2 regions of the Lelliottia sp. RD5 genome follow, and region 1 is predicted to be linked to the other one. Evidence: predicted binding sites of a transcription regulator. Region 1 holds the regulator's gene; the other holds the start of a gene.
The links. Region 1 encodes PhoB, which activates phosphate uptake and scavenging genes when phosphate is short. Its sites were predicted from a motif close to CTGTCATAAAACTGNCNNAT; they were not measured.
Positions count from the first base shown of each region.

Region 2: a site for PhoB is predicted at 10,545-10,564, ahead of nudF (ADP-ribose diphosphatase). Genes of this name have one in related genera too.

Region 1 is NZ_JBVYHQ010000004.1:94,580-110,154, reverse strand. It holds gene malZ (maltodextrin glucosidase) at 1-1,461, opposite strand, end outside; gene proY (proline-specific permease ProY) at 1,595-2,965, opposite strand; gene brnQ (branched-chain amino acid transporter carrier protein BrnQ) at 3,044-4,363, opposite strand; gene phoR (phosphate regulon sensor histidine kinase PhoR) at 4,773-6,068, opposite strand; gene phoB (phosphate response regulator transcription factor PhoB) at 6,090-6,779, opposite strand; gene sbcD (exonuclease subunit SbcD) at 7,084-8,289, shown strand; gene sbcC (exonuclease subunit SbcC) at 8,286-11,417, shown strand; gene mak (fructokinase) at 11,821-12,726, opposite strand; gene rdgC (recombination-associated protein RdgC) at 12,850-13,761, shown strand; gene ppnP (pyrimidine/purine nucleoside phosphorylase) at 13,801-14,088, opposite strand; gene AC0LWE_RS14600 (AroM family protein) at 14,160-14,837, opposite strand; gene yaiA (protein YaiA) at 15,079-15,270, opposite strand; gene aroL (shikimate kinase AroL) at 15,314-15,575, opposite strand, start outside.
Region 2 is NZ_JBVYHQ010000002.1:238,130-253,704, reverse strand. It holds gene AC0LWE_RS08975 (iron-siderophore ABC transporter substrate-binding protein) at 1-621, opposite strand, end outside; gene AC0LWE_RS08970 (FecCD family ABC transporter permease) at 634-1,686, opposite strand; gene AC0LWE_RS08965 (FecCD family ABC transporter permease) at 1,683-2,666, opposite strand; gene AC0LWE_RS08960 (ABC transporter ATP-binding protein) at 2,663-3,472, opposite strand; gene AC0LWE_RS08955 (TonB-dependent siderophore receptor) at 3,849-5,990, shown strand; gene parE (DNA topoisomerase IV subunit B) at 6,067-7,959, opposite strand; gene yqiA (esterase YqiA) at 7,987-8,568, opposite strand; gene cpdA (3',5'-cyclic-AMP phosphodiesterase) at 8,568-9,395, opposite strand; gene AC0LWE_RS08935 (DUF1249 family protein) at 9,423-9,845, opposite strand; gene nudF (ADP-ribose diphosphatase) at 9,842-10,474, opposite strand; gene tolC (outer membrane channel protein TolC) at 10,677-12,161, shown strand; gene AC0LWE_RS08920 (DUF1190 family protein) at 12,338-13,003, shown strand; gene AC0LWE_RS08915 (glutathionylspermidine synthase family protein) at 13,006-14,166, shown strand; gene ygiD (4,5-DOPA-extradiol-dioxygenase) at 14,202-14,990, opposite strand; gene zupT (zinc transporter ZupT) at 15,187-15,575, shown strand, end outside.

The DNA.
Region 1 (15,575 bases):
CAGCCCGACTTCATCACCGTAGTAAATGCACGGCACGCCCGGCCAGGTAAACAGCCACGTCACCGCCAGCGGCAAACGCGCAACGTCTTTACCGAGTAACGATTTAAAACGCGCGGTATCGTGGCTATCCAGCTGGTTGAACATGCGTAACTGCTGCTGATGCGACAGGCTGGCGCGGTAGTTATCCATCCACTTGATACAGATTTCGGCATCAATCAGCTGCGGATCGTACGAAATATCCGTGTTGGCGAGAAATCCCCATAACGGGAACGTAAAACCGCGATAGTTCATCGCCGAATCTTCCGCATCCGCCTGCAGCCACTGACGCGCATCGCCAAAATGCTCGCCAAACACAAACGCATCTGGATTGGCGGCCTTTGCGGACTGGGTGATGCCGGTAACATGCTGAATGTTATTCCGCGCTCCGCCGTCCTCGCCCAGCATATGCACCACGTCCAGACGCCAGCCGTCCATATTCCACGGCGCTTTCAGCCAGTGGCGTACGATGCTGTCGTCCCCGCCGTAAATCTCGTCGACTAATGACGGCGACTGGAAATCCAGTTTCGGCAGGCTGGCATATCCCAGCCAGTCAAGCGCATGGCCATCATCGCTAAAGCTATACCAGTCGCGCTGCGGTGAATCCGGGTTGTGGCACGCGCCGCCCATCGTTTGATTGTGGCGGTCAAACCAGGCGTGGGAATCGCCGCTATGGTTGAACACGCCGTCCAGAATCAAACGCATTCCCTCACGTCGCGTGTTCTCCCGCAGGCGCAGCAGGGCTTCATCACCGCCAAACTGTTCATCAACGTGGCGATAATCTTCGGTGTCGTATTTGTGCACGCTGGGTGCTTTGAATACCGGATTAAGATACAGCGCGGTCACGCCCAGTTTTTTCAGATACGGCAGTTTCTCGCTGATCCCATCGAGGTCGCCGCCGTAAAACGTCGATCCGCCCGCCTGAGCGGTCAGCGGCTCATCCCACGCTTTACGAATAATGTCGTGCCCTGCGGCGTGATGGTAATAGACCTTATCCTGCTCAGACGTCCGCGCTTCGCTGCGCGCAAACCGGTCGGGAAAGATTTGGTAAAAGATCTGATCGTTAACCCACTGCGGACCCTTGTCCGGATAATCGACGGCGAACTGTTCCATTCGCGTCGGCGGGAAATGGCTAAATCCTTGCGGGGTGAACCACAGCTGGCGGTTATTCCACAGCAGCTTAAAGCTGTAACGGCGGCGCGGCTGGCCGGAGCGTAAATCGATTGTTGCCCGCCACGCCGTAACGCCAGGCTGTGGCTGACTGCGCTGTTTATGCATCGGTAGCGACGTTTCTTCGTTGTCGACTTCAGCGCGCAGCGTGACGCGCAGTGGCTGATTTTCACCCGTCAGCCACAGCGTTATCACCAGTTTATCTTTGTTTTGCTTAACAAATGGGGCAACCGGAAGGTGCCAGGCGTTCAACATCACGAATCCCCTTTAATGAAATTGAGGCCACCTTGCCACAGCGTAGTGGAGGATCACTCATCATGAAAAGGTTTATTAGGGGAGGAGGATGGGGGAGGAGAAAAAATGCCCGACGGAGGTCGGGCACGTCTCTTTATGCTTGTGCTAACTGACGCTCGCGGCGGCGTTTAAACACCCAACCGATCAGCAACAGCGCGATCCAGGCAAAGCCGACATACAGCGAAATACGCGTATCCGGATGGTAACCAATCAGGCCGATAATAAAGACCAGGAAGATCAGGCCAACCACCGTCGTCGGCACGCCGCCCGGCACTTTGAATTTCAGCGCTTTCACCTCTTCAGGCGGCAGACGGCGGCGGAACGCAATCTGCGACAGCAAAATCATGATCCACACCCACACCGTCGCAAAGGTCGCCAGTGACGCAATCACCAGGAAGACATTTTCCGGCATGATATAGTTCAGATAAACCGAGAGCAGCAGCGCAACGGTCATCACCAGCACGGTGACCCACGGCGTTCCGCGGCGCGAGGTTTTGGCGAACACTTTTGGTGCGTTCCCCTGCTCCACCATGCCGTGGAGCATACGTCCCACGCCAAATACATCGCTGTTGATGGCCGAAAATGAAGCCGTCAGCACCACAAAGTTCAAAATACTGGCCGCGAACGCAATGCCTAATTGCTGGAAGGTGAGGACAAACGGACTGCCATTGGTACCCACCTGATTCCACGGATAAATGGACATAATCACAAACAGCGTTCCCACGTAGAACACCAGAATGCGCATCGGCACGGAGTTAATCGCGCGCGGAATAGATTTCTCCGGGTCTTTCGCTTCACCGGCGGTAATCCCGATAATCTCGATACCGCCATAGGCAAACATCACCATTTGCAGCGACATCACCATCCCGAGCCAGCCGTTGCTAAAGAAGCCGCCGTTGGTCCACAGATTATGGATCCCGGTCGGCTGTCCGCCGTTACCAATACCCCAGATAATGATGCCAAAACCGGCTGCAATCATGATGATAATCGTCGCGACTTTGAAGAAGGAGAACCAAAACTCCAGCTCACCAAACACCTTCACGCTCATCAGGTTAACGCCACAGATGATCAGCACCACGCTCAGCACCCAAATCCAGTGCGGCACCAGCGGGAACCAGACGCCCATATAAATGCCAAAGGCCGTCACGTCGGCAATCGCCACAATCAGGATTTCAAAACAGTAGGTCCAGCCGGTGATATAGCCGGCCAGCGGGCCTAAGTTTTCCTGCGCGTAGCGAGAAAAAGAGCTGGCAGAGGGATTGTGGACCGACATTTCGCCCAGCGCGCGCATAATGATATACGCCGCCACGCCGCCGATAATGTACGCCAGCAGGACGCTCGGGCCGGCCATTTTGATGGCATCTGCCGAGCCATAAAAAAGACCCGTTCCGATCGCAGAACCCAGCGCCATAAAGCGAATATGGCGGGTGCTTAAGCCACGTTTTAGTTTGTTAGTGCTTTCCATTTAAATCTTGCCATTCAACACGAAAAAAACAAAAAACCACGGGGCCATAAGCCCCGTGGTTAAACAATTTGTGATTGATTAATGCGCGCTGGAAGTGACCTGCCGCCCTGCTGCTCGATCCCAGATAATCGCCAGAATCAGTGCCACAACGGAAGGCATCAACCATGCCAGCCCCTGCTCTGACAGCGGTAAACGCTGAGTCCAGGCCGGAAGTATACCGCCAATCGCCGACGCTTTAATCCCGTCAAGGATACCAAAAATAAAGCTGATAAACATGGCAGGCGCAATAATTCGGGAGGAATTGTTCCACCACGGACGGGTGAAGCTCAACACCACCAGCACGATACACGGCGGATAAATCGCGGTCAGCACCGGGATAGAGACCTGAATCAGGTGGCTCAGCCCCAGGTTAGATACCGCCATCGAGAAACCGCCGAGGATAAACACCAGCGTGCGATAGGACAGCGGAACGTACTGAGCAAAAAACTCTGCACAGGCGCAGGTGAGACCAACGGCCGTGACCAGACACGCCAGGAAAATCAGAACTGCCAGCATGAAGCTGCCCGCACCACCAAAGGTGTGCTGAACGTAAGCATGCAGAATCGCGGCACCGTTCGCGCTCTGATCGACCAGAGATGCGCTATCAGAACCCAGGCGGAACAGCGCCAGATACAGCAGTGCCAGGCCCGCACCGGCCATCAGACCAGCCCAGACGGTATACCGCGTCAACAGTCGCGCTTCGGTCACGCCGCGAGACCGTGCCGCGTTGACGATAACAATACCGAACGCCATCGCGCCCAGCGTATCCATCGTCAGATAACCGTTAACGAAACCGTTCGAGAACGCCGCATTCTTATAGGCGTCCATTGCATCGCTGATCGGGCCCGCAGGCCAAATCACAGCGGCAACCGCCAGCACAATCAGGGCGAGGATTTTCAGCGGAGCAAGGAAATTGCCGACGGTATCCAGCAATTTACCCGGATAGAGCGAAACCAGAATGACAATCGCGAAGTACACCACGCTGTAAATCAGCAGCGGCAGCGGACCGTCACCGGTCAACGGCGCGATACCGACTTCAAAAGAGACGGTCGCGGTGCGCGGTGTTGCAAACAGCGGCCCGATGGCCAGATAGCACACGACCGCCAGTAAAACACCCGCTACTTTGCCAATCGGTGCGCTGAGGCTATCAACGCCGCCGCCCACTTTCGCCAGCGCGACAACGGTAAGCACCGGCAAACCCACGGCCGTAATCAGGAAGCCAAACGCCGCCATCCAGACGTGTTCACCCGCCTGCAAGCCAACCATGGGAGGAAAAATGATATTACCTGCGCCGACGAACAGCGCGAAAGTCATAAAGCCCAGCGCGATAATGTCACGCGATTTTAAGTGATGGGTCATAGAACCTTACTGCCTGTGGATGTGGTGTTGAAAACGTTGAGATTTTCGCCATCCCTAACGGGACGATACGGCGGAAAATTAACTCAATTTCAGCGGGATATGCTCCCGTCCTGGCGCAGCGAAGAATAGTTTTTCGGTTTACCGCGCAAATACAGTCGGTCTGACAGTATATGGGGCGCAATTTAAACGCTTATAACGTTTAAAGGCAAGGAGGGATCTTAAAACCAGAACAATATGCCAGCATGAAAATACAGACCAGCACAATCCGCTAAGTATAAGAAAAACCCATGGCTAATCATGCGAACAAAAAAGCATCAGCCGTATAAAATTCATCCGCGTTTTGCTTGACTGCAAAGCAAACAGGCCAGCAAACGCTGGCCTGTGGAAAGTAAGGCTGACACACCGGCTGTCAGGCACTTTTTTTGGCAATTAATCGTTCCGGGATAACAAAACTGAATCGCGTACCTTTGCCCGGCGTACTCTGAATATCAAGACGACTATCGTGATGATTCAATGCATGCTTCACAATCGCCAGGCCCAGCCCACTGCCGCCGGTTTGTCGTGAGCGCGCTTTATCGACGCGATAGAAACGCTCGGTCAGACGCGGAATGTGCTCCGGCCCAATGCCCGGTCCGTTGTCTTCAACGCTAAACTCAGCCCCCATCGGCACAGGCTGCCAGCGCACCACAATGTGTGTGCCTTCCGGCGTATGGTTCACGGCGTTATAGACCAGATTCGATATCGCACTGCGCAATTGCTCTTCACTGCCGAGGATTTTGAGCGCGCTATCAACCTCAAACGTCAGCTGGTGTTTTTTATGGCTCAGGGTCTGCGCTTCCCGCTCCACAACACGCAGCATCATCGGAACATCAATGGTTTCATTCAGTGCCAGCGTCGGGGCGGCTTCAATTTTCGACAGCGTCAGAAGCTGCTTCACCAGCCCCTCCATGCGATGCGTTTGCTCGCGCATCGTATGTAATGCTTTCTCTCGCGGCGCGCCTTCCAGCGTTTGCTCCTGCATCATCTCCAGATACCCCTGAAGCACGGTCAACGGGGTGCGCAATTCATGGCTGACGTTGGCAAAGAAATTACGACGCGCCCCTTCAAGCTGATGCATTTGGGTAACATCACGCGCCACCATCAGCCACTGCTTATCGCTATAGGGCATAACGCGAATCTCAAGGTGACGGCCGTTATTCAGCACCAGATTGTGCGGGCGAGTAAATTCACGCTTTTTCAGATACAGCGTGAACTCGGGGTAACGCAGTAGATTCAGTATGTTCTGGCCATTATCGTCCGGCCAGCGGAGTCCAAGGAGTTGTTGTGCCAGACCATTACACCAGAAAATCGTCCCTTCTTCGGTAGTGAGGATCACGGCATCCGGCAGCGACTCTGCGCCGCTACGAAAGCGCTTTATCAGACTTCCCAGCTCGCGACGACGCTTTTTATTACGCATCTGCATCTGGTGCAGGCCGTAAAGTAACGGCTCCCAGCTTCCGCTACCGGGCGGTGGCGTCATGCTGCGATCCACCCACAGCCACCACGACAGGCGCAGTAAATTCCAAAAATGCCAGATCAACAGGCCGGTCACTGCCGCCAGTAAAAACCACGGCAGGTAACCAAAAATAGCCCCCAAAATGAAGGCCGGGAGACAGCATAAGATCAGTTCAAAAACGAGCCTTTTCCATGACAGACGTTCCAGCACGCGTCACACTCCTGTCAGTGTTCAGAAACGGGTCGAAAAACGATAACCCGTGCCGCGGACCGTTTGCACCATGCGATCGTGGCCGCTGTGTTCCAGCGCTTTACGCAAGCGGCGAATATGCACATCAACCGTTCTGTCTTCAACATAGACGTTGGTTCCCCAAACGTTATTCAGCAACTGCTCACGACTGTAAACGCGTTCCGGATGCGTCATAAAGAAGTGCAATAGCTTAAATTCGGTCGGTCCCATGTCGAGCGGGTTTTCACCCGTCATCACGCGATGCGACGTGGGATCCAGGCTCAGCCCCTGCATCTCAATCACCTCTTCCACCGCCATCGGTGAAATACGGCGCATCACCGCTTTAATACGTGCCACCAGCTCCTTCGGTGAAAACGGCTTGGTGATGTAGTCATCCGCACCCGTTTCCAGCCCGCGCACGCGATCTTCTTCTTCGCCGCGCGCAGTCAGCATCACAACCGGGATCTCGCGGGTCATCGCTTCACGTTTGATGTGTTTGATAAATTGCAGTCCAGAGCCGCCAGGCAACATCCAGTCAAGCAGAATCAAATCAGGCCAGGGTTCGTTCAGCTGATTCACCGCGCTGTCATAATCTTCAGCTTCTATCGGCTGAAAACCGTTTTGTTCGAGCACGAAGCACACCATTTCACGAATCGGAGCTTCATCTTCTACGACCAGAATACGTCTCGCCATACTTTACCCTGTCTTATTGAGGTTAAAAGTTTGTAATGCGGCGTCATTATGCGTCAGATTTATGACAGATTTATGAAAAACATTACCACTATGAATAGCAAACTATTGTTTTATTACAGCTGTAAATTCCCGTTCCCAGGACATTTATCACCGCAAAAACCGTCACGCTAGCTAACACCGTCACATTTCGGAACCCCATGCTGACGCCCGTAACACTCAGAATTGGGCCGATGCAGCCAACACAGAGGCGGCCTGAAGGATCAAGTGTATAATCCCTTTCACCTTTTTTTGCCACGGATCTGTTATGCGCATACTTCACACCTCGGACTGGCATCTGGGTCAAAATTTTTACAGTAAAAGCCGCGCGGCCGAACACGAAGCGTTCCTGAACTGGCTGCTGGAAACGGCGCTAACGCACCAGGTTGACGCAATCATTGTCGCCGGTGATATTTTTGACACCGGATCGCCGCCCAGCTATGCGCGCGAAATCTATAACCGCTTCGTGGTCAATTTACAGAAAACGGGCTGCCATCTGGTCATCGTCGCGGGCAATCACGACTCGGTGGCAACGCTGAATGAGTCGCGCGATATTCTGGCCTTTCTGAATACCACTGTAGTGGCAAACGCCGGGCACGCACCGCAAATCATCAAAAAACGCGACGGCACGCCGGGCGCCGTTATCTGCCCGATCCCCTTTTTGCGTCCGCGCGACATCGTGCAAAGCCAGGCCGGACTGACCGGCGGCGAAAAGCAACAGCACCTGCTGCAGGCCATCACCGACTACTATCAGCAGCAATATCTCGACGCCTGTGCCTTACGCGGTGAGGCGGCGCTACCCGTCATCGCCACCGGCCATTTAACCACCGTCGGTGCCAGTAAAAGCGACGCGGTACGCGAAATTTATATTGGTACGCTGGATGCGTTCCCGGCGCAGAACTTCCCGCCTGCCGATTACATCGCGCTCGGGCATATCCATCGGGCACAGAAGATTGGCGGCAGCGAACATATCCGCTATTGCGGCTCGCCCATTTCGCTCAGCTTTGACGAAACGGGCAAGCCCAAAAGCGTGCATCTGGTGAGTTTTGTCGACGGAAAACTGCACGCGGTAGAAACCCTGGAAGTGCCGGTGACGCAGCCGCTGGTGGTGCTGAAAGGCGATCTGGCGGTCATCACCGCGCAGCTTGAGCAGTGGCGCAATGTGGAGCAAATCCCGCCCGTCTGGCTGGATATCGAAATCACGACGGATGACTATCTGCACGATATGCAGCGCAAAATCCAGGCGCTCACGGAAACGCTGCCCGTTGAGGTATTACTGGTGCGTCGCAGCCGCGAACAGCGTGAGAAAATTCTGCTCAGTGCGCAGCGCGAAACGCTCAGCGAGCTGAAGGTCGAAGAGGTTTTTGAACGCCGACTGGCGCAGGAAGAAATTGACGACGCGCAGCGCGCAAGACTCAACGAGCTGTTCACCCATACGCTGCATGCGCTCAATGATGAGGAAGAAAACGCATGAAAATTCTCAGCCTGCGCCTGAAAAACATCAACTCTTTGAAGGGCGAATGGAAGATAGATTTCACCGCTGAGCCGTTCGCCAGCAACGGTTTGTTTGCGATAACCGGCGCAACCGGCGCCGGGAAAACCACCCTGCTTGACGCCATCTGCCTCGCGCTGTATCACCAGACGCCGCGTCTGAATAAAGTCACACAATCACAAAATGATCTGATGACGCGCGACACCGCTGAATGTCTGGCGGAGGTAGAATTTGAAGTTAAAGGCATCGCTTATCGCGCATTCTGGAGCCAGAGCCGTGCGCGTAATCAGCCAGACGGGAATTTACAGGCGCCGCGCGTAGAGCTGGCCCGCTGTGAAGACGGTAAAATCCTGTCTGACAAAGCCACAGACAAAATTGAGCAAACGGCCTCGCTGACCGGGCTGGATTACGATCGTTTCACACGCTCAATGCTGTTGTCGCAGGGGCAATTTGCCGCCTTCCTCAATGCCAAACCCGGTGAACGCGCCGAGTTGCTGGAGGAACTGACCGGAACCGAAATTTACGGTCAGATTTCCGCGAGAGTCTTTGAACAACACAAAGCCGCGCGCACGGAACTGGAAAAGCGTGAAGCCCAAGCGGCTGGCGTGATTTTACTGAGCGACGAGCAGCAACAGCAGTTGAAGCAAAGTTTGCAGGTGCTTACTGACGAAGAGAAAACGCTGCTGCTACAACAACAGAATCACCAGCGCGATTTTCACTGGTTGACCCGTCACGAAGAGCTTCAGCGCGAACAGCAGCGTGCTTTAACCTCGCAACAGGAGGCGCAACAGGCGCTCACCGACGCCGCACCAGACCTCGAAAAATTGCTGCACGCCCAGCCCGCTGCAATACTGCGCCCACTCTGGGAGCGTCAGCAGGAGCAGACGACGCGTCTCGCACAAACCAAACAGCAGACTCAGGAAGTGAATACTCGCTTACTGTCCAGGGCGGCGCTCCGTGCGCGCATCCGCAACGGTGCGCTGCGCGCCCGCGACCAGCTGCAAACCGAGCTGTCTGCGCTGACACAGTGGCTCGCCGGGCATGACCGCTTCCGTCTGTGGGGTCAGGAAATCGCAGGCTGGCGTGCCCATTTCGCTCAGCTTCATCGCGACAAAAGTCAGATAGCGACATTGACCGGACGTATCACCGAGCTGCGGCAAAAACTGGCGAACGTACCAGAGATCGCCCTGACGCTGACCGCCGATGATGTCGCTGCGGCGATGGACCAGCAAACGGCGACGCGTGCGTCTCGCCAGCAGCTGACCACCCTTCACGCCCGTTATCAACCGCTGCAAAAGCGCATCGCTCAAAACGCTGAAAGCGTGCAAAAGGCGCAGGCGGAGCAGCGAAAACTTAACGAGACGTTGGCCCTGCGCCGACAGCAATACAAAGAGAAAAACCAGCACTATCTGGATATTAAGGCCTTATGCGAGCGAGAGGCCGAGATTAAAGATCTTGAGAGTTATCGAGCGCGTCTGGAAGCGGGAAAACCCTGCTTGCTCTGCGGTTCAACTGAACACCCTTCGGTGAAGCAGTATCAGACGTTAGAGATATCAGAAAACCAGCGCCGCCGTGATGCGATGGAAAAAGAAGTCGCCGCGCTGAAAGAAGAAGGCCTGCTGGTATTAGGGCAAGTCAATGCCCTGGCCAGTCAGATCCAGCGCGACACCGAAGAGGCGCAGACGCTCTCCCGGGAGGCACAAACGCTCACGCACGCATGGAGCGAAGTCTGTGCAACACTGAACGTGACGTTGAACATTCAGGATGATATTGCCCCGTGGCTGAACGAACAGGAACATTACGAGCGCCAGCTGTATCAGCTCAGCCAGCGTCTGGCCTTACAAAGCCAGCTTAACGAGCAGGAACACCAGGAGCGGCAACTCCAGCAGCAGATTGCGGCAACACGCCTGACGCTGGAAAACGCGCTGAATGCGCTGTCATTGCAGATCCCCGATGAGGGCGCTGAAACGCTCTGGCTCACCGATCGCGAAAACGAATCGTCGCACTGGCAAGCGCAGCAGAAACAGCTCACCGCCCTTCAGGAACGTATCAACGCGCTAACACCGCTGTTGGATACGCTGCCCGCGACGGACACCGAAGACGCGGAATCCGTTATTCCTGATAACTGGCGCGAGATCCACAATGAATGCGTCTCGCTGCAAAGCCAACTCGCGACATTGCAGCAGCAGGAAAGCCTGGAAACCGAGCGCATGCAGCAATCGCAGGCTCAGTTTTCCGCCGCGCTGGCAAAAAGCGCGTTCGCCGACGGCGAGGCATTCCTGAGCGCGTTGCTTGATGCCGACACAATGCAGCGTCTGGAAACGTTAAAACAGACGCTGGAAAACCAGATTCAACAAGCGACGGCGCTGGTGCGTCAGGCAAATCAATTGCTCAACCAACATCTGGAACAACGCCCGGAAGGATTGCAGTTGGATGCACCGACATTGCAGCATGAACTCCAGCAACTGGCGCAACGTCTGCGTGAAAACAGCACCCGTCAGGGTGAGATCAGCCAGCAGCTCAGACAGGATGGCGAGAACCGGCAGCATCAGCAGGCGCTTATCCAGCAGATTGACGAAGCCGCTCGCCTTGCGGATGACTGGGGGTATTTGAACGCGCTGATCGGGTCCAGTACGGGCGATCGCTTCCGTAAATTCGCTCAGGGGCTGACGCTCGACAATCTGGTGTGGCTGGCGAATCAGCAGCTGAATCGCCTGCATGGCCGCTATCTTCTGCAACGCAAAGCGAGCGACGCGCTGGAGCTGGAAGTGGTGGATACGTGGCAGGCCGACGCGGTGCGTGACACACGAACCCTTTCCGGGGGAGAGAGTTTCCTGGTGAGCCTGGCGCTGGCGCTGGCGCTTTCTGACCTGGTGAGCCACAAAACGCGCATTGATTCCCTGTTCCTCGACGAGGGATTCGGCACGCTGGACAGCGAAACGCTGGATACCGCGCTCGATGCGCTCGATGCCCTGAATGCGACGGGGAAAACCATCGGCGTGATCAGTCATGTGGAGGCGATGAAAGAGCGCATTCCGGTGCAGATCAAAGTGAAGAAAATTAATGGACTGGGCTACAGCAAGCTGGATAAGGTGTTTGCGGTGGAGTGAGGGTATCTCACCTCTTGATGAGAGGTACAGCCGTTCCCCTCTCCATTGAGGAAGAGGGTCAGAATGAGGGGGAACATGTTGCTCAGGAGGTGATTCCGTTCACTTCAAGACACGCGCCTCTCTATAAAAACGGAACCAGTGAACGTGCCATGGCGGCTCAATCGCCGCCGCCCTGGCGACCCGGGCTCCCGGCAAGAAAATCGCCGCTACGCGGTGCCTTCGTCTTATTCCCTCCGGCTTCGAGTCGGGCGCGATCCTGCATCCCTGCAGGTCACGCCCTCTCCGCGCATCCCTGCGCGTCGCCCCGGCCTTTGGTCAACGACTCAGCGATTTACAGCCGGACCAGTCGTCGCTTTAAGTCTTTTATTCCTGGCTGCCATCTTGAGTGCTTCAACATCAAGAATTACTGCGGCCACAGCCACGCTGCGCCGCGTACGCCACTTGAATCGCCATGCACCGCTTTGCGGAGCGGGGTCTCACATTCGCCGCCAAAGACCCACTGCTTCATCAGGTGCGGAACCGTGGTGTAGATCCGGTCAACATTACTCATCCCGCCGCCGAGGACGATCACGTCCGGGTCGAGAATGTTCACCACATGCGCCAGCGATTTCGCCAGACGCATTTCGTAGCGATTGAGCGCCAGCTCGGCAACGGCATCGTGCTCTTCGACAAGACGCATAATCTCGTTGCCTTTTAACGCATGTCCGCTCAACCGACGATAATCGGTGGCAAATCCGGTTCCGGAAATAAAGGTCTCGATACAGCCTTGTTTACCGCAATAACACGGCACTTCGGCGCGGTATTTCAGTTCATCTTCGTCCATCCACGGCAGCGGATTGTGCCCCCATTCGCCCGCCGTCCCGTTGCCGCCAATGTGCGCGCGTCCACCAAACGCCAGGCCAGAACCGCAGCCAGTACCAATAATTACCGCAAATACCGTTTGCGCGCCCGCAGCTGCACCGTCTATCGCTTCCGAAACGGCCAGACAGTTGGCATCGTTCGCCAGACGCACTTCTCTGTTCAGGCGCACGCTCAAATCTTTATCAAAGGGCTGACCGTTAAGCCATGTGGAGTTCGCGTTTTTCACGACCCCGGTATAAGGCGAAATCGAACCCGGAATTCCCATCCCCACAGTGCCGGTCTGTCCCGTTGCCTTTTCCGCCATCTCCACCAGCGAGGCGATCGTTTCAATGGTTTGCTGATAATCATCACGCGGCGTAGGCAGGCGGTGTCGGAACAATTGTTCGCCCTGATCGCTAAGCGCAATGACTTCTGTTTTGGTGCCGCCCAAATCAATACCAATACGCACAGGACTCTCCTCATTATTTTGATTATCAACAGAGTAGAAGCAGGCCACCTGATTAGCAATGCAAGCCATGCCACAATTCGTTATCATGCCCGCTGATTTAACGACAAGACCGTGGAAATTATCATGCTGTGGTTCAAAAATTTGATGGTTTACCGTCTCAGCCGCGAGGTTTCGCTGCAGGCAGAAGAGATGGAAAAACAGTTAGCCGCGTACACGTTTACCCCTTGCGGTAGCCAGGATATGGCGAAAACCGGTTGGGTTGCACCGATGGGTTCACAAAGCGATGCACTGACCCACACGACCAATGGTCAAATCATCCTTTGCGCCCGTAAAGAAGAGAAAATCCTGCCCTCCCCGGTGGTGAAGCAGGCGCTGGAAGCCAAGATCTTCAAGCTTGAGGCTGAACAGGGCCGTAAGCTGAAAAAAACGGAAAAAGATTCACTGAAGGATGAAGTGCTGCACTCGCTGTTGCCGCGCGCCTTTAGCCGTTTCAACCAGACCATGATGTGGATCGACACCGTCAACGATTTGATCATGGTTGACTGCGCCAGCGCCAAAAAAGCGGAAGATACGCTGGCCCTGCTGCGTAAGAGCCTGGGGTCACTGCCGGTCGTTCCGCTGACGATGGAAAATCCTATCGAACTGACGCTCACCGAATGGGTGCGCAGCGGCAGTCCGGCGCAAGGGTTCCAGCTGCTTGATGAAGCCGAATTAAAAGCGATCCTTGAAGATGGCGGCGTGATCCGCGCGAAGAAACAGGATCTTGTGTGTGACGAAATTGCGGTACACATTGAAGCCGGCAAACTGGTGACCAAGCTGGCGCTCGACTGGCAGCAGCGAATTCAGTTTGTGATGTGCGATGACGGCTCGATTAAACGTCTGAAGTTCTGCGATGAATTGCGCGATCAAAACGAAGATATTGAGCGCGAAGATGTCAGCGGACGCTTTGATGCCGACTTCATCCTGATGACGGGTGAACTGGCCGCGCTGATTAAAAACCTGGTCGAAGGTTTAGGCGGAGAAGCACAGCGTTAAGGCTGTGAAACCCTCTCCCCATGGGGAGAGGGAGAATCACTATTTCAAATAGCGGCACAGATAAGACGTCGGTTCCGCAACCTGCAGATGGAACTCGCTATGGCCAGGGACGTTGAAAACTTGTCCAGCGGTATACACTTTCCACTCTGTTTCATCCGGCAACAGCACGTTTAACGCCCCGCTAACCACCGTCATCTCTTCGGGCTCTGCGGTACCAAAGGTGTATTCCCCTTCAGCCATGACGCCAACACTGGCACGGCCAGTACTGCTGCTGGTAAAACCAATGGATTTCACTTTACCGGAAAAGTATTCGTTACTCTGAAGCATGAACTGGCCCTTATGTCTTTGGAGAAAAATCCACTATAGGGGCCATCCTTCGTGCCTGTCACGCAAAATCATCAGGCCAATAATTCAGACGCCAGGCGCGTCACCAGCACGTTGGATAACAGCACAGGCACATCGAGCGCTTTTTGCAGTAAATCGCGATGATGCTGGTGGAATCCCAGACAATCGAGCATTAAAACGTCCGCCCCCTGGTCGAGCAGTTCACGCCCTGCGGCGATGAGTTTTGTTTCGCTGTCCCAGATAGGATTGGCCAGCGCAAAGAGCGGCATTTTTTGCAGGACTTTCCATTTATTCACCTGATTATCCAGCAGTTCCTGGATCGGGACGATAACGCCCACCTGATGACCATCCACAATGGAGGCCACCAGCGGTGGAATAATGCGCATGGGTTCAAGCAGAATAGAATTTCGAGCGACCAACCCGGAGATCGGCGCGGTGCTCATCAGCAGAATAACGTCATACCCTTGATTATCGAGGACTTCGATGATGCCCTGCAACGCCCGCTCAACTTTCTGGTGCGAGACATGCGCCAGCGCACCGTCGCTTAACAATGTCGGCAGCGAATCCTCCCCGGTCCCAATCGCGTAGTCTTCCATGACCTCTTCCCGACCGATCCCAGCGAGCAGGCTGAGATGCGTAATCTGTTGTTCAGAGACATGCTCCGTTAAGAGCGGTAACACTTCGCTAACAGGAACCACACCAATGGTGAGGATCGCCAATGTTGCCTTCATTTTCGTTGTCGCCTTTCATTACTGCCACTGCACTTATACAGGCACAAGCTCACTACGCTGCGCGGCTCTTGTTTCAGGTTAAACAGCTCAAAAGCGTAGCAGCAGATCTTTACACCGAAGTGTAAAGATCGTTCACCGTTTCCGAATCTAACTGTAATAACTAAATATTAACTCTCACTTAACATTCACGCTGAGCCAAAAGTGTGATGCAGGCACGTTTATCCCCGCTTTCAGATTTATGTCAGGTCTTATCGGGGTCTTCGTAGCGGCGCTTCGCATCCAGCGCTTCCTGCTCAGTTTCATGCTCACTGATGAGTGAGTTTGGCTTCGGGTGATCCGCGCGCAGTTGGTACCAGGTAACGGTTTGATCGCCGTTACCTTTTTCAATCGTTTCGATTCGTGCTTCGCGTGGATAGGGAGGTCTGGTTGGCATAGTTCATCCTTTTTTAACGTTGAACTATGAGTATAGACGCCTGCTAGCTGGCGCAAGCCAGACGCAGCGCGGTAACGATCTGGCTGACAACCTGTTCCGGCGTCTGCGACGCATCGACGACGTGATGCGCGGCTTCACGATAAAGGGCATCGCGTTCAGCAAGCACTTGGCTCACTTCGTCACCGATCGCCTTTCCGGTGAGCGTAGGACGTTGCCCCTCTTCCGGAAATGCTTCGAGCCGTTCCACCAGGGTGGCGACGGGCGCGCACAGATAAATGACGATGCCGTGCTCACGCATAAAGCCG
Region 2 (15,575 bases), on a different contig from region 1:
ACGCAGCACGCGCCCCAGCGAATGATAGCTGTGCATGGCGGTGATTTTGCCCTGGTTGGCCTGAATGACCGAAACAGAGATCTTCTGGGTGTCTATCGTCGCTTTCAGTGCGTTAAGTTGTTCCTGATAGCGACGTTCCAGAATGCTCAGCCGCGCCTGCGTGCCGGTCAGTTGCGCCAGCTTGCGGTAGATTTCCGGTGCGCCGCCGTCGAGATGATCGATGCTCACCGTCGGGGCAATCCGCGCCAGCTGCTCAACCGGCGTGTTCCGCGTCGGCTCGGTGATAATCAGATCAGGTTTTGCGGCGGCAATGGCTTCTATATCGATATCCGCTGTGCCGATAAATTTGATGTCGGAATTATCAAAATCGACGCCCGTTAAGATGCCGCTGGACCGAATAAAATGGCTACCGTCAGGACGCGTGCGTCCATGGCTGGCGATGGGCGGCACTCCGAGTTCGATTAGCGGGATCGTGATGTCGAGATCGTGTAACGACACAATCCGTTTTGGATGGACGGGCACCTGCACCGAACGCCCCAAATCATCCGTAAATGTCTGCTTGTCTTCAGCTGCGCTGACGGAAAACCCCACCAGCAGCAATAAGGATAAGAATAAACGCATAACGCTCCCCGTTTAAAACCTGTCCCGACGCTGCCAGAGCAGCATCAGGAAAAATGGCCCGCCGATCAGCGAGACAATAATTCCTGCGGGCAATTGCAGCGGCAGAAAAGCCAGCCGCCCAACATTATCCGCCAGTAAAACCAGCAGCGCGCCTGACACCGCACTGCCCGCAAGCAGCGACGTCTGGCCGCCGCGCAGTAAAAATCGTGTCATGTGCGGAGCGATTAACCCCACAAAGCCAATACTCCCCACGCAAGAGACGCAGGCGGCCGTTAATAAAACGGGCGCGATGACTTGCAGCAACGCCAGTCTGGCGGGGCGCACGCCAAGCCCGGTGGCGGCCTGATGACCCAGAAGCGAAACGTCGGTCGCCCGCGCGGTGAACAGCAGTAACGCGAATGCCGGAAGTGCCCAGCCGGCGGCAACGCTGACCAGCGTCCAGTTGGCCGCATGCAGGCTTCCGGCCAGCCACAGCAGCGCGGTCTGCACGTCGCGAACGTCAGCGGTGGTCATGAAAACGCCCATTCCAGCGGCAAATGCCCACGACACGCCAATGCCAATCAAAATAAAGCGCGGGCGCGAGATATCGCGGGCGAGCAGCACGACCAAAAGCGCTGTCAGCAGCCCGCCTGCCATGCCTATCGCCGGACGCAAGATAACGCCCAGCGCCGGGAACTGGAAAATCAGCAGTAACACCGCGACGCTACAGCCCTCTTTCACGCCAATCAGCCCGGGATCGGCGAGGCCGTTACGGGTTACCGACTGCATCGCCGCCCCCGCGACACCCAGCATGGCTCCGCACAGCAATGCCATCAGCAGGCGCGGCAGACGAATATCCTGGACGATATAACGCGCGTCGGCACTGAGCGCATCGGGGTAAAACAGCGCACGTCCTATTGCCGACGCGGGAATAGACAGCGAGCCGTGGGTAAGTCCAAACAGCATCATCCCCAGACAAAGCAGGACGAGCGCCCCCAGCAATAGGAGTGCTTTAGGACGAACGACGGCAGAAAACCCACCCAGACGAAGAGGCCTTAGGCCTGCGCGAAGAATCGCTGGCTTCATTTGAACATTCTCGTCGCCATGAGGATAAAGACTGGCGCACCCACCAGGGCGGTGACCACGCCGGTCGCCAGTTCGTGGGGAGCAAATAGCGCACGGGCGGCGATATCTGCCAGCAGTAACACCAGCGCGCCACAGCAGGCCGACAGCGGCACCATGACGCGCAAATCAGTCGACACCAGACGACGGATAATTTGCGGCACCACCAGGCCAATAAACCCTATCGGCCCGGTAATCGACACCGCTGCACCACACAGCAATGCAATCGCCAGCAGGCAGAGGAGACGCGTGCGCAGCAGCGAAACGCCCAGGCCCTGCGCCATGCGATCGCCGAGCGCCAGCATGTTCACAGAAGGGGCAAGCGCAATCGCCAGCGTCAATCCCGCCGCGGCAACCCAGGCGGCAGTCTGAATTGTCGCCCAGCTTACGCCAGCCACATCACCCGCAAGCCAGGTGCGCATCGAAAGCAACGTTTGCTCATCCAGAATTAAGACTGCAGCGGTGATTGACGAGGCAAATGCCGAAATCGCGACGCCGCAAAGCGTCACTTTCATGGGGGTTAATCCGGTTCGACCAGCGGACGACAGCGTTAAGACCAGCAAAAATAATGCCCCCGCGCCCGCCGCCGCAATCAGCGGACGCCCAAAGGGAAATGTCAGCCCAAGCGCACTGCTCAGCACCACCGTCAGCGCCGCCCCGGCATTCAGCCCCAAAATATGTGGCTCGCCAAGAGGGTTGCGGATCACCGCTTGCAATAACACGCCCGCCACACCCAGCGCGGCGCCGGTCATCAGAGCCGCGAGCAGGCGCAACAGGCGCAGGTTGATAATCACGTTGTGATCGAAATTGCGCGGGTCGAACGCAAGAAAGGCCTGCGCTACGCTCTGCGGAGGAATAAAACGCGCGCCGATACCAAGATGTAAAATAGCCCCTGCCAGCAGTAACGCGATGAAAACAACAGATGCAAGACGGGTGCGCATCATGCTTTTCCTGCGCGGCGAAACGGCATAAAGAAGGGTTTACCCGTCGCAGGATTGATCGACATTTGCACGTCTACATCGAAGACCGCTTTGATAAGCTCTGGCGTACACACATCATCTTCATGCAGCACGCGCTGCACTTTCCCTTCGCGTAAAAAGACCAGCGTATCGCCGTAGTTCACCGCAAAGTTCAGGTCGTGCAACACCACGATGACGGTGCGCCCGTGATGGCGGGTTAAGTCATGGAGCAGTTCCAGAATCTCGACCTGATAGCGCAAATCGAGGTAGGTGGTTGGCTCATCGAGAAGGATGTACGGCGTTTGTTGCGCCAGGGCCATAGCAATCCAGCAGCGCTGACGCTGGCCGCCAGAGAGGCTTTCAACAGGCAGATGCGCATAATCCTGGGTGCCGGTTAAACGCAGCGCCTCTTCAACGGCCTGTTCGTCGGCGTCGGTCCACTGGCGCATAAAATTTTGCCAGGGAAAACGCCCACGCGACACCAGCTCAAATACCGTTAGCCCTTCGGGTAAGAGCGGTGACTGCGGCAAAATGCCCAGCCTGCGCGAGACCCTTTTAGTGGGCTGTTCATGGATACTCTTGCCGTCGAGCAATACCGTGCCGCCCATGGGTTGCAGCAAACGCGCAATCGTACTGAGCAGGGTCGATTTACCGCATCCGTTCGCCCCAACCAGAACGGTCATTTTTTCAGGGGGAATCGTGAGAGAAATGTCATCAACGATGATTTTTTTCTGATAACCAGCAGAGAGATTATCGAGAACCAACCCCTGCTCTGTCGCGTTTTGAGCCACGTGTGCCAACTTAATCAAATAACAGACAAATAAAAATAAAACTCATTCTCTTTTGTGAGTTTGCCGTTGCGCCATGTAGTAGTCAAGAGGATAAACACCTTAAAAATAAAAGGGGTAATGTACGGTAATTCGTTAAAGCGATAATGATTTTAAAAGTTAATTTACAGACACTTAAACTTATTTATTGCGATGATATTTCGGTATCAATCCTGTGTAGTTGTTTTTCTATTTTTTCCATTTACTACTACATCTCGCCATGATTGAATGATTCTCAATTACATACCCGATACCGCTCAGGCAAACGGGTAGCGCTTTACGGGCAATGAAACACAGCTTCACCCGCGAGCATTCGCTGGTATTTCGGGATAAATATTAAATGGTTAAGTTCACACCTTCCTTCTCTGGGGTAAAAGGGCGCGCGCTCTTTTCACTGCTGTTTATTGTGCCTCTGGCACAGGCGGCAGAAAATAAAACAACGAAAGACGGCGAGACGTTAACCGTCATTGCCGATCCCAACGCTAAAACGGAAGCGACCAACGGCTATCAGCCGCTGAACACATCTACCGCCACACTCACCACCATGCCGATGCTGGATATTCCGCAGGTGGTGAATACCGTAAGCGACAAAGTGCTGCAAGATCAGCACGCCACCACCCTTGACGAAGCGCTGTATAATGTAAGCAACGTGGTGCAAACCAACACGCTTGGCGGCACGCAGGATGCATTTGTACGTCGTGGCTTTGGCGCTAACCGCGATGGTTCCGTGATGACCAACGGTTTACGCACCGTGCTACCCCGTAGTTTTAACGCCTCGACCGAGCGTGTCGAAGTGCTAAAAGGCCCGGCATCGACGCTTTACGGCATTCTCGATCCTGGCGGGTTGATCAATGTCGTCACTAAACGCCCGGAAAAAACCTTTGGCGGATCGATCTCCGCAACTTCCACCAGCTTTGGCGGTGGCACCGGACAGTTTGATGTGACGGGCCCGATTGACGGAACGCGTCTGGCCTATCGTCTGACGGGGGAATACCAGAATGAAGATTACTGGCGTAATTTTGGCAAAGAGCGCAGCACCTATATTGCGCCGTCGCTGACCTGGTTTGGTGATGACGCGACGGTCTCGGTGCTCTACTCCCATCGCGACTACAAAACGCCATTCGATCGCGGGACTATTTTCGATCTCGATACCAAAAAGCCTGTTAACGTGGATCGGAAAACACGTTTCGACGAGCCGTTTAACATTACCGATGGTGAGTCCGATCTGGCGCAGTTGAACGCTGAATATCGCCTTAACAGCGAGTGGACTGCGAAATTTGATTACAGCTTTAGCCAGGATAAATACACGGATAACCAGGCTCGCGTGATGGCGTATGACGCATCCACCGGGAATCTGACCCGACGCGTCGATGCGACGCAAGGATCGACCCAGCGCATGCACAGTACCCGCGCGGATCTCCAGGGTAACGTCGACATTGCGGGGTTTTATAACGAGATCCTGACCGGCGTATCGTATGAAAATTACGATCTGCTGCGCACGGATATGATCCGCTGTAAGAACGTTAAAGGCTTCAATATCTATAACCCCACTTATGGCGATCTCAGTAAATGCACTTCCGTTTCAGCGTCCGACAGCGACCAGAGGATTAAGCAGGAGAGCTATTCTGCTTACGTTCAGGATGCGCTTTATCTGACGGATAAATGGATTGCGGTCACCGGGCTTCGCTATCAGTCCTACACGCAATATGCAGGCAAAGGCCGGCCGTTTAACGTCAATACCGACAGCCGCGACGACCAGTGGACGCCGAAAGCAGGTCTGGTTTACAAGTTAACGCCTTCGATCTCGTTGTTCGCGAACTATTCCCAGACGTTTATGCCGCAGTCTTCCATCGCCAGCTACATCGGCAACCTGCCGCCTGAAACGTCAAATGCTTACGAAGTGGGTGCTAAGTTTGACCTTTTCGATGGCATTACTGCCAACATCGCGCTGTTTGATATCCATAAACGCAATGTGCTTTATACCGAAAGTGTGGGGGATGAAACGGTCGCCAAAACCGCCGGGCGCGTGCGCTCCCAGGGTGTGGAAGTGGACGTGGCGGGGGCGTTGACCGAGAACACCAATGTTATCGCCAGCTACGGGTATACGGACGCGAAAGTGCTGGAAGATCCCGATTATGCAGGCAAGCCGCTGCCAAACGTTCCGCGGCATACGGGTTCCCTGTTCCTGACGTACGACATTCATAATGTAATCGGTGGAAATACGCTGACGCTGGGCGGCGGCGGGCATGGCGTGAGCCGTCGTTCCGCAACCAATGGCGCGGACTATTACCTGCCGGGTTACGTCGTCGCAGATGCGTTTGCCGCGTATAAAATGAAGTTGCAGTATCCGGTGACGCTGCAGGTGAACGTGAAAAATCTGTTTGATAAGACCTACTACACGTCATCGATTGGCACCAATAATCTGGGTAACCAGATTGGCGATCCGCGCGAAGTGCAGTTTACGGTGAAGATGGATTTTTGATGTAAAAAAGCCCGGTGGCGCTACGCTTACCGGGCCTACGATCGATCCCCTCTCCGTGTGGGAGAGGGTTAGGGCATCAGCCTTCGATATCCGCCAGGTCGCCTTTTTCCTGTAGCCAGTTGCGTCGGTCTTCAGAACGCTTCTTGGCCAGCAGCATATCCATCATGGCATTGGTTTGCTGCTCGTCTTCATCGCTGATAACCAGCTGCACCAGACGACGGGTATTGGGATCGAGCGTGGTTTCACGCAACTGCAAGGGGTTCATCTCACCCAACCCTTTAAAGCGCTGGACGTTTGGCTTGCCCTTCTTGCGCTTGAGCTGCTCCAGCACGCCTGCTTTTTCTTCTTCCGTCAGCGCGTAATACACCTCTTTACCGAGATCGATACGGTAGAGCGGCGGCAACGCAACGTGGACGTGGCCGTTTTTCACCAGCGCACGGAAGTGTTTCACGAACAGCGCGCACAGCAGCGTAGCAATGTGCAGACCGTCTGAGTCCGCATCCGCGAGAATGCAGATCTTGCCGTAACGCAGCTGGCTCAGATCGTCACTGTCCGGATCGATACCGATCGCCACCGAAATGTCGTGCACTTCCTGCGACGCGAGGACTTCATCGGAAGAAACTTCCCAGGTGTTCAGGATCTTACCTTTCAGCGGCATGATCGCCTGGAATTCACGATCGCGCGCCTGCTTGGCGGAACCGCCTGCCGAGTCCCCTTCGACGAGGAACAGCTCGGTGCGATTCAGATCCTGCGCGGTGCAATCCGCCAGTTTACCCGGCAGCGCCGGACCACTGGTGAGCTTTTTACGCACCACTTTTTTCGCGGCACGCATACGGCGTTGCGCGCTGGAGATCGCCATTTCAGCCAGCATTTCAGCTGTCTGTATGTTCTGATTCAGCCACAGGCTAAATGCGTCTTTTACCACACCCGAGACAAACGCGGCGCACTGGCGCGAGGACAGACGCTCTTTGGTCTGTCCGGCAAACTGCGGATCCTGCATTTTCACAGAAAGCACGTACGCACAGCGATCCCAGATATCTTCTGCTGACAGCTTCACGCCGCGCGGCAGAATATTGCGGTATTCGCAGAATTCGCGCATCGCGTCCAGCAGGCCCTGACGCAGACCGTTGACGTGCGTCCCGCCCTGCATCGTTGGGATCAGGTTAACGTAACTTTCAGTCAGCAGCTCGCCGCCTTCTGGCAGCCACAGAAGCGCCCAGTCAACCGCTTCGGTGTCACCCGAGAAATTACCGAGGAACGGTTTTTCCGGCAGCGTCGGCAGGCCATTGACCGCCTCGCCCAGATAGTCATTCAGACCGTCCTGATAGCACCAGCGCTGCTCGCTGTTGTTGACTTCATCTTTGAAGGTGATTTCAACGCCAGGGCACAGTACCGCTTTCGCTTTCAGGATGTGCGTCATGCGCGTGACAGAAAAACGCGGGCTGTCGAAGAAGCTTTCGTCCGGCCAGAAATGCACGCTGGTACCGGTATTGCGTTTGCCGCACGTCCCGATGACCTGTAATTCCTGCACTTTATCGCCGTTTTCAAACGCAATGTTATACACCTGACCATCACGGCGTACGGTGACCTCCACGCGCTTTGACAAGGCATTAACCACAGAGATCCCCACGCCGTGAAGGCCGCCGGAGAACTGGTAGTTTTTATTGGAGAATTTACCGCCCGCATGCAGACGGCAGAGGATCAGCTCAACGGCTGGAACCCCTTCTTCCGGGTGGATGTCGACCGGCATGCCGCGTCCGTCGTCAATCACTTCGAGCGACTGATCGGCGTGCAGAATGACGTCGATGCGTTTGGCATGACCCGCCAGCGCTTCGTCCACACTGTTATCAATCACTTCCTGGCCCAGGTGGTTTGGGCGCGTCGTATCGGTATACATCCCCGGGCGGCGGCGAACCGGCTCAAGCCCGGTGAGTACCTCAATGGCATCAGCGTTATAGGTTTGCGTCATGATTTAACTAGCAATTCGCAGTGATTGTCAGTGGCTGTGCAGTCCAAGAAAATCGACAATCTGGGTGAAATGATTCTCAAAGCCCGTGAAAGCATGGTTTCCGCCCTCTTCTACAGTCTGGCGGCAAGAGGCGTAATACGCCACTGCCTGGCGATAATCCAGCACTTCATCACCCGTCTGTTGCAGCAGCCAGATAAGATCGGGCGCGTCCAGCGGGTCTATCTGCATAACTTTGAGGTCGTAAATATGGCGTGACTCTAGCACATATTGTTGTCCGGTGTAGGGGTTCTCGTTTTGCCCGAGAAAGTCCCTCAGCAGCTCAAAGGGCCGTACTGCCGGGTTAACAACTACCGCAGGGAGCATAAAGCATTGCGAGAGCCAGGTGGCGTAATAACCGCCCAGCGAAGAGCCCACGACGCCGAACGATTCACCGCCATGTTCCATCACGATGGACTCCAACATCTCTGCGGCATCAGCCGGATACGGCGGGAGTTGCGGAACGATGATCTCAATGTGCGGATGATGCGCACCGAGCCACTGACCAAATTGCGTCGCCTTCGCGGAACGCGGGGAGCTGTTGAACCCGTGTAAATAAAGGAGCGTAGACATCAGTATCCTTCTGACGCGGTATCAGGGCGGAACGTCGCACTTTGCAGACGGCAAACTTCCGTCGTCAGCGAGCCATCGGCATGCAGTTCCAGCCAGCGCCAGCCTGGCGCTATCGTGTCTAACGTAAAGTTGGCGCAGTGCGGTTTGAACTGGACACACGTCGACGGCGTCGCCAGCAAACGGCGGCCGTTCCAGTCGAGATCCTGTTCCTGATGAATATGACCACACAACAGATTGTTGACATGGGGATATTTGGACAATACGCGATCCAGCGCCGCTGAATTGCGCAGGCTATGTTGATCGAGCCAGCTGCATCCCGCAGGCAAAGGGTGATGATGCAGTAACAGCAGGGTATGACGCTCAGGAGCGGCAGCGAGTTTATTCTCCAGCCACTCCAGCTGAAAATCACTCAACTCACCGTGCGGGACACCGAACACCTGCGTATCCAACAGCAAAATTTGCCAGTGTTCACCCACAAACACGCGCTTGGCGGGTGAAATGCCCGCATCGTGCAGCGTACTGTACATCGCTGGCTGAAAATCATGATTGCCGGGTAACCAGACGCAGGGCACGCTAAAGCTCGCGATCCCTGTCGCAAAATGCTGATAGGCCGCAGCGCTTTGATCTTGTGCCAAATCGCCCGTAGCCGCTATCAAATCGCAGTGGCGATTCTCGGCGTGAATGGCATCCAGTACCGCCTGATAACTCTCCCAGGTGTTTACACCTAACAGCGTTTCATGCTTTTCGGCAAACAGGTGGGTATCAGTGATTTGTAATATCCTGACTGGCGCCCCACCAGCAACAGTCAGGTTTAACAGGCTTTCCAAATGGTGTCCTTAGGTAGGTTTATGACGCTAACAAACCGGAATCGCCATTGCTCCATGTGCAAAACAATATCTTAGCCAGTCGGCTAAAAACTGGTTAATTTGATGCTTTTCGTCGCGTTGATGCAACTTTTTATTAGGATAATCATACCGCGCTTTAAAGCGGAAGATCTGCTGACTTGAACACACTTCGGCCACCATCGCATCATGATAAAGCCGTACCGACATCGACGGCAGGCTCCAGTAGCTGATCGCAGGAGCCGTTTGCTTGATTTCTACCAGGGTCGTGTAACGAGTCGATTCAATAATCGTTAATCGATACTGCGCGTTGCTCACCTGATAGCTTACCATTTCGCCGGGCGCGTCATCACGCGGCAACAGGCGGCGTAATTGCGCGAAATTGGTTTCGCACAAACGCATCATTTCTGGGAAGTCAGGTGTATAACGCTTCATTTTTTCCACTCGTTTCGTAAGTCTTGATAATGCAGCTGGAGCCATTGCAAAGCGATGACAGAGGCCGCGTTGTCGATTTTCCCCTCTTTTACCCACTGGTAAGCCTGTTCCCGACTCACCACATGAACACGAATATCTTCGTTTTCATCTGCCAGACCGTGAATACCTTCCGCGATCGTGGCGTCCACTTCCCCCACCAGAATAGAAGAGCGCTCGGTGGCTCCGCCAGGGCTTGCCAGATAGCTCAGAACGGGTTTCGTCCGGCCCACTTTCAGCCCGGCTTCTTCCTCTGCCTCACGGCGGGCGACATCCTCCGGCGTTTCACCTTCTTCGATCATGCCTGCGACCATTTCCAGCAGCCACGGGGTTTCGCTGGTATCCATCGCCGCAATCCGTATCTGTTCAATCAATACCACTTCATCGCGCACTGGGTCAAAGGGTAGCAAGACTGCGGCATGCCCGCGCTCAAAAATTTCACGTCGAACTTCTCCGCTCATTTCACCGTTAAACAAGCGATGCCTAAAACGGTAAAGTTCCAGTGAAAAAAATCCGCTATATAACTTTTCCCGTGCAATAATTTCTACATCGTTTTTGGTGAACGTCACTGGCAATTCATCTGGTTTTTGCATAACGGTTTCCTGGTCATAATCATGATGAAATTATGAATTTCAAGGCTGTTTGGCTGCCGTTTCAAAGGCTATATGATAGATTGATGCAAATTACAGCCGGATGGCACGTAACGCCAACCTTTTGGTGTGGATGATTCTGTTAGAATCGGCAAATATTTTTAACGAGATCAGCGCTAATACTGCTTCACAACAAGGAATGCAAATGAAGAAATTGCTCCCCATCCTTATCGGCCTGAGCCTGACGGGCTTCAGCGCGATGAGCCAGGCAGAAAACCTGTTACAGGTTTATCAGCAAGCACGTCTGGGCAACCCTGAGCTGCGTAAGTCGGCTGCCGATCGTGATGCTGCGTTCGAAAAAATTAACGAAGCACGCAGCCCGTTGCTGCCGCAGTTGGGCTTAGGTGCAGATTATACCTACGGCAATGGATTCCGTGACAGCAACGGTGTTAACTCCAACACCACCGGCGCATCTCTGCAATTAACGCAAACCTTGTTTGATATGTCCAAGTGGCGTGCGCTGAGTCTTCAAGAGAAAAGCGCGGGCATTCAGGACGTCACCTACCAGACGGATCAGCAATCACTGATTCTGAACACCGCAACGGCGTACTTCAACGTGTTGAGCGCGATCGATTCGCTCTCCTACACCGAAGCGCAGAAACAAGCAGTTTATCGTCAGTTGGATCAAACCACGCAGCGTTTTAACGTAGGCCTGGTCGCAATCACTGACGTGCAGAACGCCCGCTCCCAATACGACACCGTACTGGCGAACGAAGTGACCGCGCGTAATAACCTTGATAACGCGCTGGAATCTCTGCGTCAGGTGACGGGCAATTACTATCCTGAACTGGCTTCGTTGAACGTCGACAACTTCAAAACGGATAAACCGCAGGCCGTTAACGCCCTGCTGAAAGAAGCAGAAAACCGCAACCTGGCGCTGTTACAGGCACGTCTGAGCCAGGATCTGGCACGCGAGCAAATCCGTCAGGCACAGGATGGTCACCTGCCAACCCTGAGTCTTACGGCGTCCAGTGCCGTCACGGACACCTCTTATAGCGGTTCTAAAACCGGCGGTGCCAATGCTTCGCAGTTTGACGACAGCAATGTGGGCCAAAATAAAGTGGGCCTGAGCTTCTCCATGCCGCTGTATCAGGGCGGTATGGTTAACTCTCAGGTTAAACAAGCTCAGTACAACTTTGTTGGCGCAAGCGAACAGCTGGAAAGCGCACACCGCAACGTGGTGCAGACCGTGCGCTCTTCGTTCAACAACGTGAATGCCTCTATCAGCAGCATCAACGCCTACAAACAGGCTGTTGTGTCGGCGCAGAGTTCATTGGACGCATCAGAAGCCGGTTATTCGGTCGGTACGCGTACCATTGTTGACGTGCTGGATGCGACCACCACGCTGTTTAACGCCAAACAACAGCTCTCCAACGCACGTTACAACTACCTGATTAACCAGCTGAATATTAAATCAGCTCTGGGTACGCTGAACGAGCAGGATCTGCAGATGCTGAACAGTACGCTGGGCAAGCCAATTCCGACAACGCCTGAAAACGTCGCGCCGGAAAACCCACAGCAGGATGCCAGCGCTGATGGCTATAACGCCAACGGTGCCGCCCCTGTTGCACAGCCCGCAGCGGCTCGCACGACCACCAAAAACTCAGCCGGTAACCCGTTCCGTAACTGATGTTAAAACCCGGTCTATGGCTCCATAGGCCGGGTTAGCTCTGCTCCAGTCGACATATAAACGTAAGCCAACGTAAAGATCCCCCTGACGCTCCCTCTGCGCTTCATTTTCAACCACTCATCCTCTATCCTAAGCCTTATTTCCTATGTAATACCACTGGGTCCTGGAAGACAAAAATGAAACGGACAAAAACGATTAATCACGCCTCGTTCCGCAAAAACTGGAACGCACGCCATCTCACTCCGGTCGCTCTGGCGATCACCGCCGTATTTTTGCTGGCGGGATGTGAGCAATCCGACGAAACGGTATCGATGTATCAGAATGCCGATGACTGCTCAAGCGCCACCGGTAAAAGCGCAGAATGTACCACTGCGTACAACAATGCGCTGAAAGAAGCCGAACGCACTGCGCCAAAATATGCGACGCGTGAAGACTGTATCGCCGAATTCGGTGAAGGTCAGTGTCAGCAAGCGCCTGCCCAGGCAGGCATGGCGCCAGAAAACCAGGCGCAAGCACAATCCAGCGGCAGCTTCTGGATGCCACTGATGGCGGGCTACATGATGGGCCGTATGATGGGCGGCGGCGCGGGCTTCCAGCAGCAGCCTCTGTTCAGCTCTAAAAATCCAAATAGCCCGGCTTACGGTAAATACACCGACGCCAGCGGCAAAGGCTACGGTGCTGCACAGCCAGGCCGCACTGCGACCGTTCCAAAAACTGCCATGGCACCAAAACCGGCAACCACCAGCACCGTGACGCGTGGCGGGTTTGGCGACTCGGTTGCAAAACAGTCCACCATGCAGCGTAGCGCGACGGGTTCTTCCACGCGCTCAATGGGCGGCTGATAATGGAACGAGTCAGTATTGTTGAGCGCCCGGACTGGCGCGAAAAAGCGACCGAATACGGCTTTAATTTCCACACCATGTACGGCGAACCGTACTGGTGTGAGGATGCTTACTACAAATTGACGCTCGCTCAGGTTGAGAAACTCGAAGACGTCACCGCCGAACTGCATCAGATGTGCCTCAAGGTTGTGGAAAAAGTGATTGCCAGCGATGAGCTGATGACCAAATTCCGCATCCCTAAGCATACCTGGGGCTTTGTGCGTCATGCCTGGCAGACCAATCAGCCTTCTCTCTATTCCCGCCTCGACCTGGCGTGGGATGGCGTGGGCGATCCTAAAATGCTGGAAAATAACGCAGATACCCCGACCTCATTGTATGAAGCGGCGTTCTTTCAGTACATCTGGCTCGAAGATCAGGTCGCCGCGGGCAACTTGCCGGAAGGCAGCGATCAGTTCAACAGTTTGCAGGAAAAGCTGATCGAACGCTTCGCCGAGCTGCGCGAGCAGCACGGGTTCAATCTGCTGCATCTTGCGTGCTGTCGTGACACGGTTGAAGATCGTGGAACAGTGCAGTATTTGCAGGATTGCGCGGCAGAAGCGGAAGTCGCCACTGAATTTTTGTACATCGAAGATATCGGTTTAGGCGAGCGCGGACAGTTCACGGATACGCAAGATCAGGTGATTAGCAACCTGTTCAAACTCTATCCGTGGGAATTCATGCTGCGCGAAGTGTTTTCCACCAAACTGGAGGACGCAGGCGTACGCTGGCTGGAACCTGCCTGGAAAAGCATTATCTCCAATAAAGCGCTGCTGCCGATGCTGTGGGAGATGTTCCCCAATCACCCCAATCTGCTGCAAGCGTACTTCGCTGAAGACGATCATCCACCGATGGACAAATACGTCATCAAGCCGATCTTCTCACGCGAAGGGGCCAACGTTTCGATTATCGAAAACGGCAAAACCCTGGAAGCTGCCGAAGGGCCGTATGGCGAAGAAGGCATGATCGTTCAGGAATTTTACCCGCTGCCGAAATTTGGTGACAGCTACGTCCTGATTGGAAGCTGGCTCATCAACGATCAGCCAGCCGGGATTGGCATTCGTGAAGATCGCGCGCTGATCACACAGGATCTGTCGCGCTTCTATCCGCACATTTTTGTCGAGTAATATCTGATTCTCTCTCCCCTGCGGGAGAGAGATCATTACCCCACCTGCACTGACAACATGCTGAGACTGCCCATCTCAATGCCGTCCACCGGTATGCTCACTGGCTCCTGACCATCCCACGCACCCAGAACATACAGCAGCGGTAAAAAGTGTTCCGCCGTCGGGTTAGACAGTGAACCGCCTTCATGATCCAGGTAATTCACCAGCGGATGCTCTTCCACCGGGCCCTGCCAGGTCAAATTCGCTTTGACAAAATCATTGAACGATGTGGCCCACGGATACGGGGTATTTTCACCGTGCCAGCGCGCCGTGCGCAGGTTATGAACCACGTTACCACTGGCGACCAGCATGATGCCTTCATCGCGCAGCTTCGCCAGTTTGCGCCCCATCTCTAAATGCCACGCTGCCGGTTTGGTGCTGTCGATACTCAACTGCACCATCGGGATATCAGCATCCGGATACATTTTGATCAGCACGCCCCACGAACCATGGTCAAAGCCCCAGGCTTCTTTATCCAACGTGACCGGAACGGGAGCCAGAAGATCCACCAGCTGCTGTGCAAGCTCAGGCGATCCTGGCGCGGGATAATGCGTGTCATACAGCGCCTGAGGGAAACCGCCAAAATCATGAATGGTTTTAGGCGCTTCCATTGCCGTCACGCCAGTACCTCGCGTAAACCAGTGTGCAGACACCACCACGATCGCTTTTGGACGCGGCAACGTCTCACCCAGTTCACGCCAGGCACGCGTATAAACGTTATCCTCCAGGACGTTCATCGGGCTACCGTGGCCCAAAAACAGTGCTGGCATACGAGAAGAAGTCATGGTGATATCCTTACATAAGGTGTCGATTTAATAACGCTACATTACGCGCTATCGTCCGAAGATGAACTCAGATAAGCATGATGATGATCTTCAGAAATTTTGAATGTAAGGAGTCTGTAAAGCAGAGAATGCCCTCTCGCTTTGCTGCGGATTCATTATTAGCATGGGTAAGACGCATTTTCATAAGGAGACGTGAATGTCAGTACCGCTGATTCTGACCCTACTTGCGGGGGGCGCGACCTTTATTGGTGCGATTCTTGGCGTAATCGGTCAGAAACCGTCTAACCGCGTGCTGGCGTTTTCTCTGGGTTTCGCGGCGGGGATTATGCTGTTGATTTCCCTAATGGAAATGTTGCCTGCGGCGCTTCGGACCGACGGTATGTCGCCCGTCATGGGTTACGGCATGTTTGTCGTGGGGCTGCTGGGTTATTTTGCTCTCGACAAAATGCTCCCGCACGCGCATCCACAAGATTTGATGCAGAAAAACGCTAAGCCCGCTCGCGGTAATATCAAACGTACCGCCATTTTACTGACGCTGGGCATCAGCCTGCATAACTTCCCGGAAGGGGTTGCGACTTACGTGAC